Regions from separate parts of the Rhodopseudomonas sp. G2_2311 genome, predicted to be linked through region 1. Evidence: predicted binding sites of a transcription regulator. Region 1 holds the regulator's gene; the other holds the start of a gene.

Region 1 (5,972 bases):
CGCCCATCGACACCCAGGTGTCGGTGACGACGCAGTCGGCGCCGCGCACGGCCTCCTCCGGATCGGTGCCGATGGTGATCGCCGCGCCGCTCTGCTTGATCCAGTCGCGCAGCGCCTTGCTGGGCGACAGCTGCGGCGGAGTGGCGATGTTGAGCTTGAAGTCGAAGCGCTGCGCGGCGTGAGCGAACGACGCCAGCACGTTGTTGTCGTCGCCGGTCCAGGCGATGGTGCGCCCCTTGATCGGGCCGCGATGCTCCTCGAACGTCATCACGTCGGCCATCACCTGACACGGATGCGACTTGCGGGTCAGGCCGTTGATCACCGGCACGGTGGCGTTGGCGGCGAGCTCCAGCAGCGCCTCGTGATTGAGGATGCGGATCATGATGATGTCGACGAAGCGCGACAGCACCCGCGCGGTGTCGGCGATGGTTTCGCCGCGGCCGAGCTGCATCTCGGCACCGGTCAGCATGATCGACTCGCCGCCGAGCTGGCGCATGCCGACGTCGAACGACACCCGCGTCCGGGTCGACGGCTTGTCGAAGATCATCGCCAGCGTCTTGCCGGCGAGCGGCTTGTCGGCAACGGCGTTCGCCTTGCGCTTCGCCTTCATGGCGACCGCAGCGGCCAGCATGTTGCGGAGCTCGGAGGTCGGCAGTTCGGTCAGATCGAGGAAGTGCCGCGGCGTGTTGCTGGAGCTGCTCATCACACCGCCTCCTTCTGCGCCGCCTGCCCGGCAAGCGTGATGCAGGCGCGCTCCAGTCGCCCGATCGCGTCATCAAGCTCGGCCTCGCTGACGATCAGCGGCGGCAGCAGTCGCACGACGTTGTCGCCGGCGCCGACGGTGAGCAGCTTCTCGGCCCGCAGCGCCGCGATCAGCTCCGGCGATGGCACCACCGCCTTGAGGCCGAGCAGCAAGCCTTCGCCGCGGATTTCGCTGACGACGCGCGGATGCCGATCGACGACACCGGCAAGCTTCTGTTTCAGCAGCAGCGACATCTTCTTGACGTGGTCGAAGAAGCCCGGCTGCAGCATGATGTCGAGCACAGCGTTAGCGGCCGCGACGGCCAGCGGATTGCCGCCGAAGGTCGAGCCGTGTGCGCCTGGCGCCATGCCCTTCGCGGCTTCCGCGGTCGACAGGCAGGCGCCGATCGGAAAGCCGCCGCCGAGCGCCTTGGCCAGCGACATCAAATCCGGCGCGACGCCGACCCGCTTATAGGCGAACAGTTCGCCGGTGCGGCCCATGCCGGTCTGGACTTCGTCGAAGATCAGCAGCAGGCCGTGCGCGTCGCACAGCTCCCGCAGGCCGCGGAAGAACGCCAGCTCCGGCGAGCGCACGCCGCCCTCGCCCTGCAGCGGCTCGATCAGGATCGCGGCGGTGGTCGGACCGATCGCGGCCTTCACCGCATCGAGGTCACCGAGCGGCAACTGATCGAAACCGTCGAGCGGCTTGCCGTAGCCTTCCAGGTACTTTGCCGCGCCGGTGGCGGCGAGCGTGCCGAGCGTGCGGCCGTGGAACGCGCCCTCGAAAGTAATCACCCGGGTGCGCTCGGGCTCGCCCTTGGAGAAGTGATAGTGCCGCGCCATCTTCAGCGCGCACTCGACCGCTTCAGCACCCGAATTGCAGAAGAACACCTTGTCGGCAAAGCTCTGTTCACACAGCCGCGCCGCCAGCTTCTCGCCGTCGGGGCTCTTGAACAGGTTGGACATGTGCCACAGTTTGGTCGCCTGCTGCTGCAAGGCTTCGACCAGATGCGGATGGCAATGGCCGAGCGCGTTGACGGCGACGCCGCTGGTGAAGTCGAGGTAGCGCTCGCCATCAGTTCCGTGCAGCCAGACACCTTCGCCGCGCTCGAACGCGACATCCGCTCTGGCGAAAACCGGGAGGAGATGGGACGTTGAAGCGCTCTGAGACATGGCCGATCCGATCGGAAAATAGCGGGCCGCCGGCCGGCCGCGTCACGCGCATGACACGAACGCAGTCTGGGACAACGTACCCCGGAAACGAAACGTGCCGCCTTTCCAGGCGGCACGTGGGATTATTCTAGAAGCGTCGAACTCACTGTCAACACGGAGCTTCGACGAAGTGCTGCCAGAAAGCAGCACTCGCGCTGTTTGTTGTGGCTTCGCGGACTCACTCACAGGAGAAGGTGTGGACGCACCGGGTCGGACTCTTGCGCGCGAGTCACGGCATATTGTAGCCTTTTGACTGTCGGGTACGACATCTCGTGCGCGGTTTGTAATCCATTTCGAGTTCTCGGATGAGGCGTAACGCCGGGGCGGCAAGGGTCGTCCGGCGAGCGCTAAGGGATTCTGACAGCTGAGATTTTGACGACCTCACAGCCGCGGTTCCGCGCCGCCCTTCGGCGCCCGCGGCAGGAAGGGATAGAACTATGACGGCATTGACCTGGACCGACGAGCGCGTCGAGCAGTTGAAGAAATTGTGGGAGGGCGGGCTGTCGGCGAGTCAAATTGCCGCCGAGCTTGGCAACGTCACCCGCAATGCCGTGATCGGCAAGGTCCACCGCCTCGGCCTGTCGGGCCGGGCCAAGAGCCCCACGTCGGCAGCGCCGCGGCCGCGCAAGGCGCGCCCGGTGCAGCAGATGATGAGGGTGACCCGCCCGGTGGCGCGCGGCAACACCGCGCTGGCGCACGCTTTCGAAGTGGAAGCCGAGCCCGATCCGATCGCCTTCGACAACGTGGTTCCGATGAACCAGCGCCTGTCGCTGCTGGAACTCAACGAAGCCACCTGCCACTGGCCGGTCGGCGATCCGTCGAGCCCGGAATTCTTCTTCTGCGGCGGCAAGTCGCTGCCGGGCCTGCCCTACTGCGCGCATCACTCGCGCATCGCCTATCAGCCGGTCGGCGATCGCCGCCGCGCAGCTCCCAAGACCACGCGCTAGACTGACGCCGCCTGCCCGAGGCCGCGGCAAACCGCGCGTGCAGCGCAGGGCTGCGCCATACCTCCAAACTGTCATCGCCCGCAAAAGCGGGCGACCCAGTATTCCAGAGCGTCGGTTACTTCCCCCCACTCACTGCAGTACTGGATCCTCCGCCTTCGCGGAGGATGACGCTGCTATGTTGGGCTGAGGCCGCGGCTGAACGATTGCAAAAGCGATAGAGTCGACAAACGCCGCCATCGCGTCGTTCCCACGTGTCGCTAAATCACGCTCGCGGTCATCGTGATTTGAAACGAGTGTCTTGGTGGGCACGCTTCGCTTTGCCCACCCGACGTCGCAAACCTGCTAACAACTACGACGGGCTGCCTTCGACCTTGGCGAAGCGGTCGTCGAGGGCGTAGCCGGCGCCGCGAACGGTGCGGATCGGGTCCTGCTCGCGGCCGATATTGAGCAGCTTGCGCAGACGGCCGATATGCACGTCGACGGTGCGCTCATCGATATAGATATCGCGGCCCCAGACGCCGTCGAGCAGCTGCTCGCGGCTGAACACCCGGCCCGGGTGCTCCAGGAAGAATTCGAGCAGGCGATACTCGGTCGGGCCGAGATCGATCGGCCGACCGGACCGCGCCACCCGGCGCTTGTCGCGATCGAGCTCGAGATCACCATACGCCAGCACGGTAGCGAGCCGCTCCGGCGCCGCGCGGCGCAGCAAGCCCTTCACCCGCGCCAGCAGCTCCGGCACCGAGAACGGCTTGACGATGTAATCGTCCGCCCCGGTGGCGAGCCCGCGGACGCGCTCGCTTTCCTCGCCGCGCGCGGTGAGCATGATGATCGGCAGTTGCTTGGTGTCGCTGCGCGCCCGCAGGCGGCGGCACAGTTCGATGCCGGACAGGCCCGGCAGCATCCAGTCCAGCACCACCAGATCCGGAATCCGCTCCTTCATCCGGGTGTCGGCGTCGTCGCCGCGCGCCACCGTCTCGACCTCGTAACCTTCGGATTCCAGATTGTATCGCAGCAGCGTCGTCAGCGCTTCCTCGTCTTCAACTACCAGAATGCGCGCAGCCATCGTCGTCCTCGTCTCAGTGTCGTCTCGATCCGTCCCATGGCGCCGGCCCGGCGGGCCGGCCGCCAGAGCAGCGTCAGTTGCCGGGCGTCGCGTTGGCGAACGTGGTCATGTCGCCCTTCGGACGCTTGTCCATGATCTGCTGGCCCTCGATCATGTAGAACACCGTCTCGGCGATGTTGGTCGCATGATCGCCGATCCGCTCGATGTTCTTGGCGCAGAACATCAGGTGGATGCAGAACGAGATGTTGCGCGGATCTTCCATCATGTAGGTGAGCAGCTCGCGGAACAGCGAGGTGCAGATCGCGTCGACTTCCTCGTCGCCGTTCCACACCACCATCGCGGCCGGCAGATCGTGCGCCGTGTAGGCATCGAGCACGGCCTTGACCTGCGACTGCACCAGATCGGTCATGTGTTCGAGGCCGCGGATCAGCTTCAACGGATGGAAGTCGTTGTCGATCGCGTTGACGCGCTTGGCGATGTTCTTCGACAGATCGCCGATCCGCTCGAGATCGGTGGCGACGCGCATCGCGCCGACGATTTCGCGCAGGTCGATCGCCATCGGCTGACGCCGCGCGATGGTCAGCACCGCGCGCTCTTCGATACTCCGCTGCATCTGGTCGATCTCGGCGTCGGCCGCGACCACGCGCGAGGCCAGCGCGACGTCTCGCCGGATCAGCGCATCGACCGAGTCGACGATCTGGCGCTCGGCCAATCCGCCCATCTCCGCAACCAGCCGGGTCAGATCCTGCAGATCGCCGTCGAACGCCTTGGTGGTATGTTCGAATCCCATATCCGTGCTCCTCGCCCGCCGCGTCAGCCGAACCGGCCGGTGATGTAGTCCTGGGTGCGCCGATCGCTCGGCGAGGTGAAGATCTTGTTGGTCGGGCCGAACTCGATCAGCTCGCCGAGATACATGAAGGCAGTCGACTCCGACACGCGCGCCGCCTGCTGCATGTTATGGGTCACGATCGCGATCGTGTATTGTTCCTTCAGCTCGTCGATCAGCTCTTCGATCTTGGCGGTGGAGATCGGGTCGAGCGCCGAGCACGGCTCGTCGAACAGGATCACTTCCGGCCGCACCGCGATGGTGCGGGCAATGCACAGCCGCTGCTGCTGACCGCCCGACAGGCTGAGGCCGGAAGCGTTGAGCTTGTCTTTGACTTCGTTCCACAGCGCCGCGCCGCGCAGCGCCTTCTCGACACGTCCGTCCATCTCGGACTTTGAGATCTTCTCGTACAGCCGGACGCCGAACGCGATGTTCTCATAGATCGTCATCGGGAACGGCGTCGGCTTCTGGAACACCATGCCGACCCGCGCGCGCAGCAGGTTGAGGTCGAGCTTGGGGTCGAGGATGTTGGTGTTGTCGAGCAGCACCTGCCCCTCGGCGCGCTGCCCCGGATACAGATCATACATCCGGTTGAAGATGCGCAGCAGGGTCGACTTGCCGCAGCCCGACGGACCGATGAACGCGGTGACGCGGTTGGTGGCGAGCGCCAGATTGATGTGCTTCAGGGCGTGGTTCTGACCGTAGTAGAAATTGAGGTCGCGCACGGTCACCTTGGCCGGGCCGTCCGGCTGGGCGCCGATCGGCGGCATCGCGGACGGAACGCTGGTGGCGATCGAGATCTCGGTCATTTCGTGGTCCTCTCGGCGCCGATGATGCGCGCGCCAATGTTCAGGGCAAGCACGGTCAGGGTGATCAGCAGCGCGCCGGTCCAGGCGAGTTGCTTCCAGTAAGCGTAGGGGCTCTGGACGAAGTTGTTGATGGTCACCGGCAGGTTGGCCATCGTCTTGGTCAGATCCAGGCTGAAGAACTGGTTGCTGAGCGCGGTGAACAGCAGCGGCGCGGTCTCGCCGGCGACGCGCGCGGTCGCCAACAGGATGCCGGTGATCAGGCCGGCGCGGGCGGCGCGATAGGCGATCCGGCGGATCACCAGCGAGCGCGGCAGGCCGAGCGCCGAGGCGGCTTCGCGCAGCGAACTCGGCACCAGCAGCAGCATGTCTTCGGT
Region 2 (5,972 bases), on a different contig from region 1:
GCCGACATGGCGCTGTCGCGCGCCAAGAAGGACACCCGCGGCACCTTCAGCTTCTTCGAAGTCGGAATGGACGCGCGCGCCCAGGCGAGGCGCAAGATCGAGACCGATCTGCGCGCAGCGCTGCAGCACGAAGTGCTGCGCCCTTACTATCAGCCGCTGGTCCGTCTCGCCGACGGCCGCATCACCGGCAGCGAAGCGCTGGTGCGCTGGCCGCATCCGGAGCGCGGCATGATCTCGCCGGCCGAATTCATCCCGGTCGCCGAAGACACCGGACTGATCAACGCCATCGGCGCGCAGATCCTGCGCTCCGCCTGCATGGACGCCGCGCGCTGGCCAGATGACGTCCGCGTCGCCGTCAACTTGTCGCCGCTGCAATTCCGGGTCGGCAATCTGCTCTCGGTGGTGATGGATGCGCTGAAGCAGTCCGGCCTGCCGCCGCGCCGGCTGGAGCTCGAGATCACCGAGACGCTGCTGCTGGAAAAGAGCAGCCAGGTGCTGGCAACGCTGCATGCGCTGCGCGCACTCGGAGTGCGGATCTCGATGGACGATTTCGGCACCGGCTATTCGTCGCTGAGTTATTTGCGCAGCTTCCCGTTCGACAAGATCAAGATCGATCAGTCGTTCGTCCGCGGGCTGTGCGACAACCGCGAATCCCAGGCGATCGTGCGCTCGATCATCAGCCTCGGCAACGGTCTCGGCGTCACCATCACGGCCGAGGGCGTCGAAAGCGAGGCGGAGCTGAGCTGGCTGCGCGCCGAAGGCTGCCAGGAAGCGCAGGGCTTCCTGTTCAGCCAGGCCCGTCCCAACGCCGAAATCACCGGGCTGCTCGACCTGCAGCAGAGCGGTGCTTCCGCCGGTGCAGAGTTTGCGATGGGATCGGCGCGGGTGGCTTAAGCGCGCCGCCTGCTACTTGGCCTCGGCGCCGAGGCCAAGCGCGTCGGCCATCACCCGGAACACATCGGTGTTCTCCAGCGAACCGCGAACGCGCTCGCTGCCGGGGCCGGCGGCGGTCAGGATCACGTCCTCGCCGGAGTGAACGCTGGCGTTCATCATCGCCGGCAAATTGCCGATGCGCAGCACCGCGCCGGGCACGCCCTTGTACTTGTCGTTGGCCTTGAAGGTGCCGGGCTTGTCGCCCGCCTCGGTCGGCTGGTTCGGGCCGTCGAGCTTCGGCCGCAGCGTCTCGTAGTGATCCGGCAGGCTGGCGGAGAAGATCGCCAGGCGCCGGCTGACATCGACGCGCTCCGGATAGCCGTCCGCATCGGGCGCCGGATAGTTCGGAAAGCCGGCGCGCTCGTACACGCCGATCCGCTCGCGCAGCGGCACGTCGTCGCCCTCGGCGAGATCGTCGCGCACGGTGCCGACCAGCGCGTTGGGATGGTTGTGATCCGCCACCACCAGGATCAGCGTGTCGTCGCCGCGGGCCTTGGCCCAGTCGCGGGTCTGGCGCACCGCATTGTCGAGCATGATGGTGTCATAGACGGCGCGCTCCATGTCGAGTGCATGGGCGTATTTGTCGATCAGGCCGGATTCGACCATCAGGAAGAAACCTGCGTCGTTCTTCGACAGCACGTCGAGGGCGACCGCGACCTGCTGGGTCAGATCAGGCTGGTCCGGGTTCTTGGCGACCCCGCCACCTTTGAGGAAGCGGCGGTCGAGGACGCCGTCCATGTTGCCGGGCGCGAACAGGCCGAGCAGTTTTCGCGGGCCGGTCTTGCTCGCCGCGTCGAGGTCGGTCGCATTGGTGGCAACCGCGTAGCCGGCGTCGCGGAATTTCGCCAGATAATCGATATCGTCCTTACGCTTGCCGTTCGCGGCTTTCGGCAGGAAGTAAGCGGCGCCGCCGCCCATCAGCACGTCGGGCTGGGCGGCGTAGAACTGCGCGACGATGTCGTCATATGCCGCGCGGCGGCGGGTGTGGGCGATCACCGCCGCGGGCGTCGCGTCTTCCACTTCGGTGTTGGTGACGATGCCGATCGACAGCCCGAGCTTCCGCTTGGCAAGCGAGGCCAGCGTTTCGACCTTGGGATCGTCGAGCGGGTCGGGGGTGCGGTCGGCATAGACCCCCATCGCGTTGACGGCGGCCTTGTGGCCGGTCGCATAGGCGCTGGCCGCATTGGCCGAGTCGGTGATGATCGAGTCGCTCCCCGCGGTCGACACCAGCGCCATCTGCGGCATGTCGTCGATCGCCAGCTTGCCGCCCGCGCGGCCTTCTTGGATGCCTTTCGACAGCAGACGCGCCGCCACCCGATGCGCCGGCGACAGACCGTCGCCGACAAACAGGATCACGTTCTTGGCCCGCCGAGGCCCGGTGTCGTACACGGTCCAGCTCACGCTGCGGCGCGTAGCGCCGTCGCCGGCCTCGATGCTGTAACGACCGGGTTTGTTCAGCGTGACGTCGCGGAGCAGCAGTGCGGACCGGGGTTGTCCCGCCTCTTGCGCGATCAACTCCGGGGCTTTGCCGAACACGGCCGCGGCGTCAGCACCATTGATGGTGAGGCTGGCTTTGTCCGCGGCGACTTCACCGGCGAACTCGACCTTGAGGTCGAACCTGGCGCCGGCCAGAATCTCGGCGCGGTCGATTGGGTAAATGGTTTGAGCCGAAGCGGCCGAAACGAACATCAGCGACGCAAACGCCGTCGCGACAACATGCCTGGTCATCATCACGGTCCTGATTGATGCGCGGGACCGTATGAGCGGCAAATGACGGTTGGATGACGCGGCCGCGTGGTGGTGGATGTGTGCTCGATCTTAGTGACTAACCAAGCATGTCATTCCGGGGCGCGCGAGCGTCAGCTCGTGCGATCCCGGAATCTCGACGTTCGGGGTACCGCCGGTCGTTCAACAACCTCGGGATTCCGGGTTCGCTCGCTCCGCGAGCGCCCCGGAATGACGGTGAGCTGCTACTAGCCCTTGTCGTTTTCCAGCTGCGGGATTGGGGTGCCTTCGCCGGACGACAGCAGGCCGGTCTTGGCGTAGAGGCCGAGCTTGGCGCGGGTGTCGGTGATGTCGAGGTTGCGCATCGTGAGCTGGCCGATGCGGTCCGCCGGCGTGAACGGCGCGTCCTCGACCTTCTCCATGCTCAGCCGTTCCGGCGCATAGGTAAGGTTCGGGCTCTGGGTGTTCATGATCGAGTAGTCGTTGCCGCGGCGCAGCTCCAGCGTCACTTCGCCGGTGACGGCGCGGGCGACCCAGCGCTGCGCGGTCTCGCGCAGCATCAGCGCCTGCGAGTCGAACCAGCGGCCCTGATACAAGAGCCGGCCGAGCTTCATGCCGTTGATGCGGTACTGCTCGATAGTGTCTTCGTTGTGGATGCCGGTTACCAGCCGCTCGTAGGCGATGTGCAGCAGCGCCATGCCGGGCGCTTCGTAGATGCCGCGGCTCTTGGCTTCGATGATGCGGTTTTCGATCTGATCGCTCATGCCGAGGCCGTGACGGCCGCCGATGGCATTGGCTTCGTAGAACATCGCGACCGGATCCGTGAAGGTCTGGCCATTGAGCGCGACCGGCTGGCCTTCCTCGAACCGCACCGTGACCGCCTCGGCCTTGACCGCGCAATCGTCGCGCCAGAACGGCACGCCCATGATCGGGTTGACGATCTTGATGCCGCTGTCGAGGTGTTCGAGATCCTTGGCCTCGTGGGTGGCGCCGAGCAGGTTGCTGTCGGTCGAATACGCCTTCTCGGCGCTCATCTTGTAGGCGAAGCCGTGCGAGGTCATGAACGCCGACATCTCGGCGCGGCCGCCGAGTTCGTCGATGAACTGCTGGTCGAGCCAGGGCTTGTAGATCCGCAACGCGGGGTTGGTCAGCAGGCCGTAGCGGTAGAACCGCTCGATGTCGTTACCCTTGTAGGTCGAGCCGTCGCCCCAGATGTTGACGCCGTCTTCCTTCATCGCCGACACCAGCATGGTGCCGGTCACGGCGCGGCCGAGCGGGGTGGTGTTGAAGTAGGCGATGCCGCCGGTCGAGACGTGAAAGGCGCCGGCCTGGATCGCCGCGATGCCTTCGTGCACCAGCTGGGTGCGGCAATCGACCAGCCGGGCCTTCTCGGCGCCGAACTCCATCGCCTTGCGCGGGATCGCGTCGTAGTCCGCCTCGTCGGGCTGGCCGAGGTTCGCCGTATAGGCGAACACGCGGGCGCCCTTCTGCTTCATCCACAGCAGCGCCGCGCTGGTATCGAGACCCCCTGAGAAAGCGATGCCGACGTTTTCGCCCTTGGGCAGGCTTTTCAAGATCGTAGTCATTGGAAGTCCCAATCGGTTGAAGCAGTTGCGGTTGCTGCGCGCATACCAAACTTCGCGGCCAGCGGCACGCGTTTAATCGCGGCGGAGGAACGGATGCGGCTCAGGCGGCCGGCGCCGGGCCGATGTCCTGGCCGCGCCATTTCTTCAGCCGCAGCCTGTACAGCGGCCAGAACGCCCGGGTCAGCGCCGCGTCGATCGCCTCGTCCGAGGTCCGGCTCCAGGCCCAGCGGTAGATCAGTGCGTAAAGCAGCCAGATCACCAGAAAGGTGACGAGGCCGGCGATCGCGACGTCCGTGAAGAAATGCCCGCCGAACGCCATCCGCAGGCCGCTGGTGACGGTGCCGAAGGTGAAGGCCGCCGCATAGGCGTAAGGACGCACCGCCGGCGGGGTCAGGGCCGCGGGCGCGAAGGTCCAATAGGCGGTGGCGCCCTCGCCGGAGAAGAACGAGCAGTTCTTCGGGCAGGCGCCGGAATTGTCCCACCACGCCTTGAACTGCCACGGGCCGTTGAATTCGGTCACCGCGGCCGGCCGCGGTCGGCCCCAATGGCTCTTGAAGGTCATGTTGGTGAGGACGCCGGCCGACAGCGTGATGCTGATCAGCAGAAACGCGACCGTGCGGCCCGGCATCACCAGCGGCCGGTCCGGGCGGATCATCTTGTAGACCAGCGCGAAGATCGACGGCGCCGCGATCGCCCAGGCGATCCACATCGCAAAATCGCGGGCGAATTCGAGATCCGGCATCGCGCGCATCGGGAAGGTCTTGGCGGCCGTGTCGTAGAACAGGCCGGCCAGCCACAGGTCGAGGCCCGGAAACAGACCGAACGTCAGCCCGATGCCGGCGAACAGCGCCAGCGCGATGAGAAGTCCGTTGCGGTTCATGGGGCGCGGTTTACCGGAGGCGGTGCGGGTTGGGAAGGCGGCAAGGGCGCGCGCCGGCGGGGCGGATCGCGCCAGGCACCGGCGTTGCGGCCGGCGACCAGCCAATACACCATGCCGCCGACGATGCCGGCCCCGGTCATGATTTCGAGGTGGCGGCGGATGATGCCGTCGAAATGCAGGGTCGCCGGATCGAATGGCACCAGGCCGAGATAGCATGCGACCCCGACCAGCGCGCCGCCGATCGCATAGGCCAGGGCGCTGCGGATCGAAAACGCCTCAGTGATCAGCACCACCACCAGCGCCGGCAGCAGCGCAAAGCCGGACACAAAGATGAAGCCGAAGCCCATCACGATGTTCAGCGCATCGGTGTCGATCGGCCCGTCGGCGATCTGGCTGAGCTCAGGAAACAGCAGCATCCCGACCACTACCAGGCCGGCGGCGATCGAGGCGAACAGGAAGCCAATCGCGATCACGAACAGGCGGCCGAGCAATGCCATTAGTCGGGTGCTCCGGAGGCTTGCTGAGCTGTCATCCGCGCCCTTGTGTCGTTGTCGAGTTCGGCGCGGATCGCACCGATCAGCGGGTGAACCGCGGTGTGCTTGGTGCCGTAATCGAGATTGAACGCGTAGTCGAAGTCGGTCGGGTTGAGGCCCTGCGTGTGCTGTAGGATGGTTTCCAGCTTATCAAGCCCCTTGGCGAGCCGCCCTTCCGGCGAGGCTCCGATCTCGTAGTCGTGCCACAGAGCCAGAATCTCGGCGCGGCGCCTATCGTCGAGCGGCTGCGTCAGAGTTTCGATATCGGCGCGCTCCCGTGCGGCTCTGTCGTCGCCCTCGACTTGAGCCACGGCC

The links. Region 1 encodes PhoB, which activates phosphate uptake and scavenging genes when phosphate is short. Its sites were predicted from a motif close to TGTCATNNANCTGTCAT; they were not measured.
Region 2: a site for PhoB is predicted at 2,704-2,720, ahead of VRZ08_RS11100 (alkaline phosphatase). Genes of this name have one in related genera too.

What each region holds. Positions count from the first base shown of each region.
Region 1 covers NZ_JAZDRK010000014.1:387-6,358, forward strand. The annotation lists gene argF (ornithine carbamoyltransferase) at 1-703, opposite strand, end outside; gene VRZ08_RS17340 (aspartate aminotransferase family protein) at 703-1,914, opposite strand; gene VRZ08_RS17345 (GcrA family cell cycle regulator) at 2,391-2,900, shown strand; gene phoB (phosphate regulon transcriptional regulator PhoB) at 3,250-3,963, opposite strand; gene phoU (phosphate signaling complex protein PhoU) at 4,037-4,753, opposite strand; gene pstB (phosphate ABC transporter ATP-binding protein PstB) at 4,777-5,598, opposite strand; gene pstA (phosphate ABC transporter permease PstA) at 5,595-5,972, opposite strand, start outside.
Region 2 covers NZ_JAZDRK010000006.1:20,474-26,445, reverse strand. The annotation lists gene VRZ08_RS11105 (putative bifunctional diguanylate cyclase/phosphodiesterase) at 1-894, shown strand, start outside; gene VRZ08_RS11100 (alkaline phosphatase) at 907-2,664, opposite strand; gene argG (argininosuccinate synthase) at 2,907-4,244, opposite strand; gene VRZ08_RS11090 (phosphatase PAP2 family protein) at 4,345-5,124, opposite strand; gene VRZ08_RS11085 (hypothetical protein) at 5,121-5,621, opposite strand; gene VRZ08_RS11080 (HD domain-containing protein) at 5,621-5,972, opposite strand, start outside.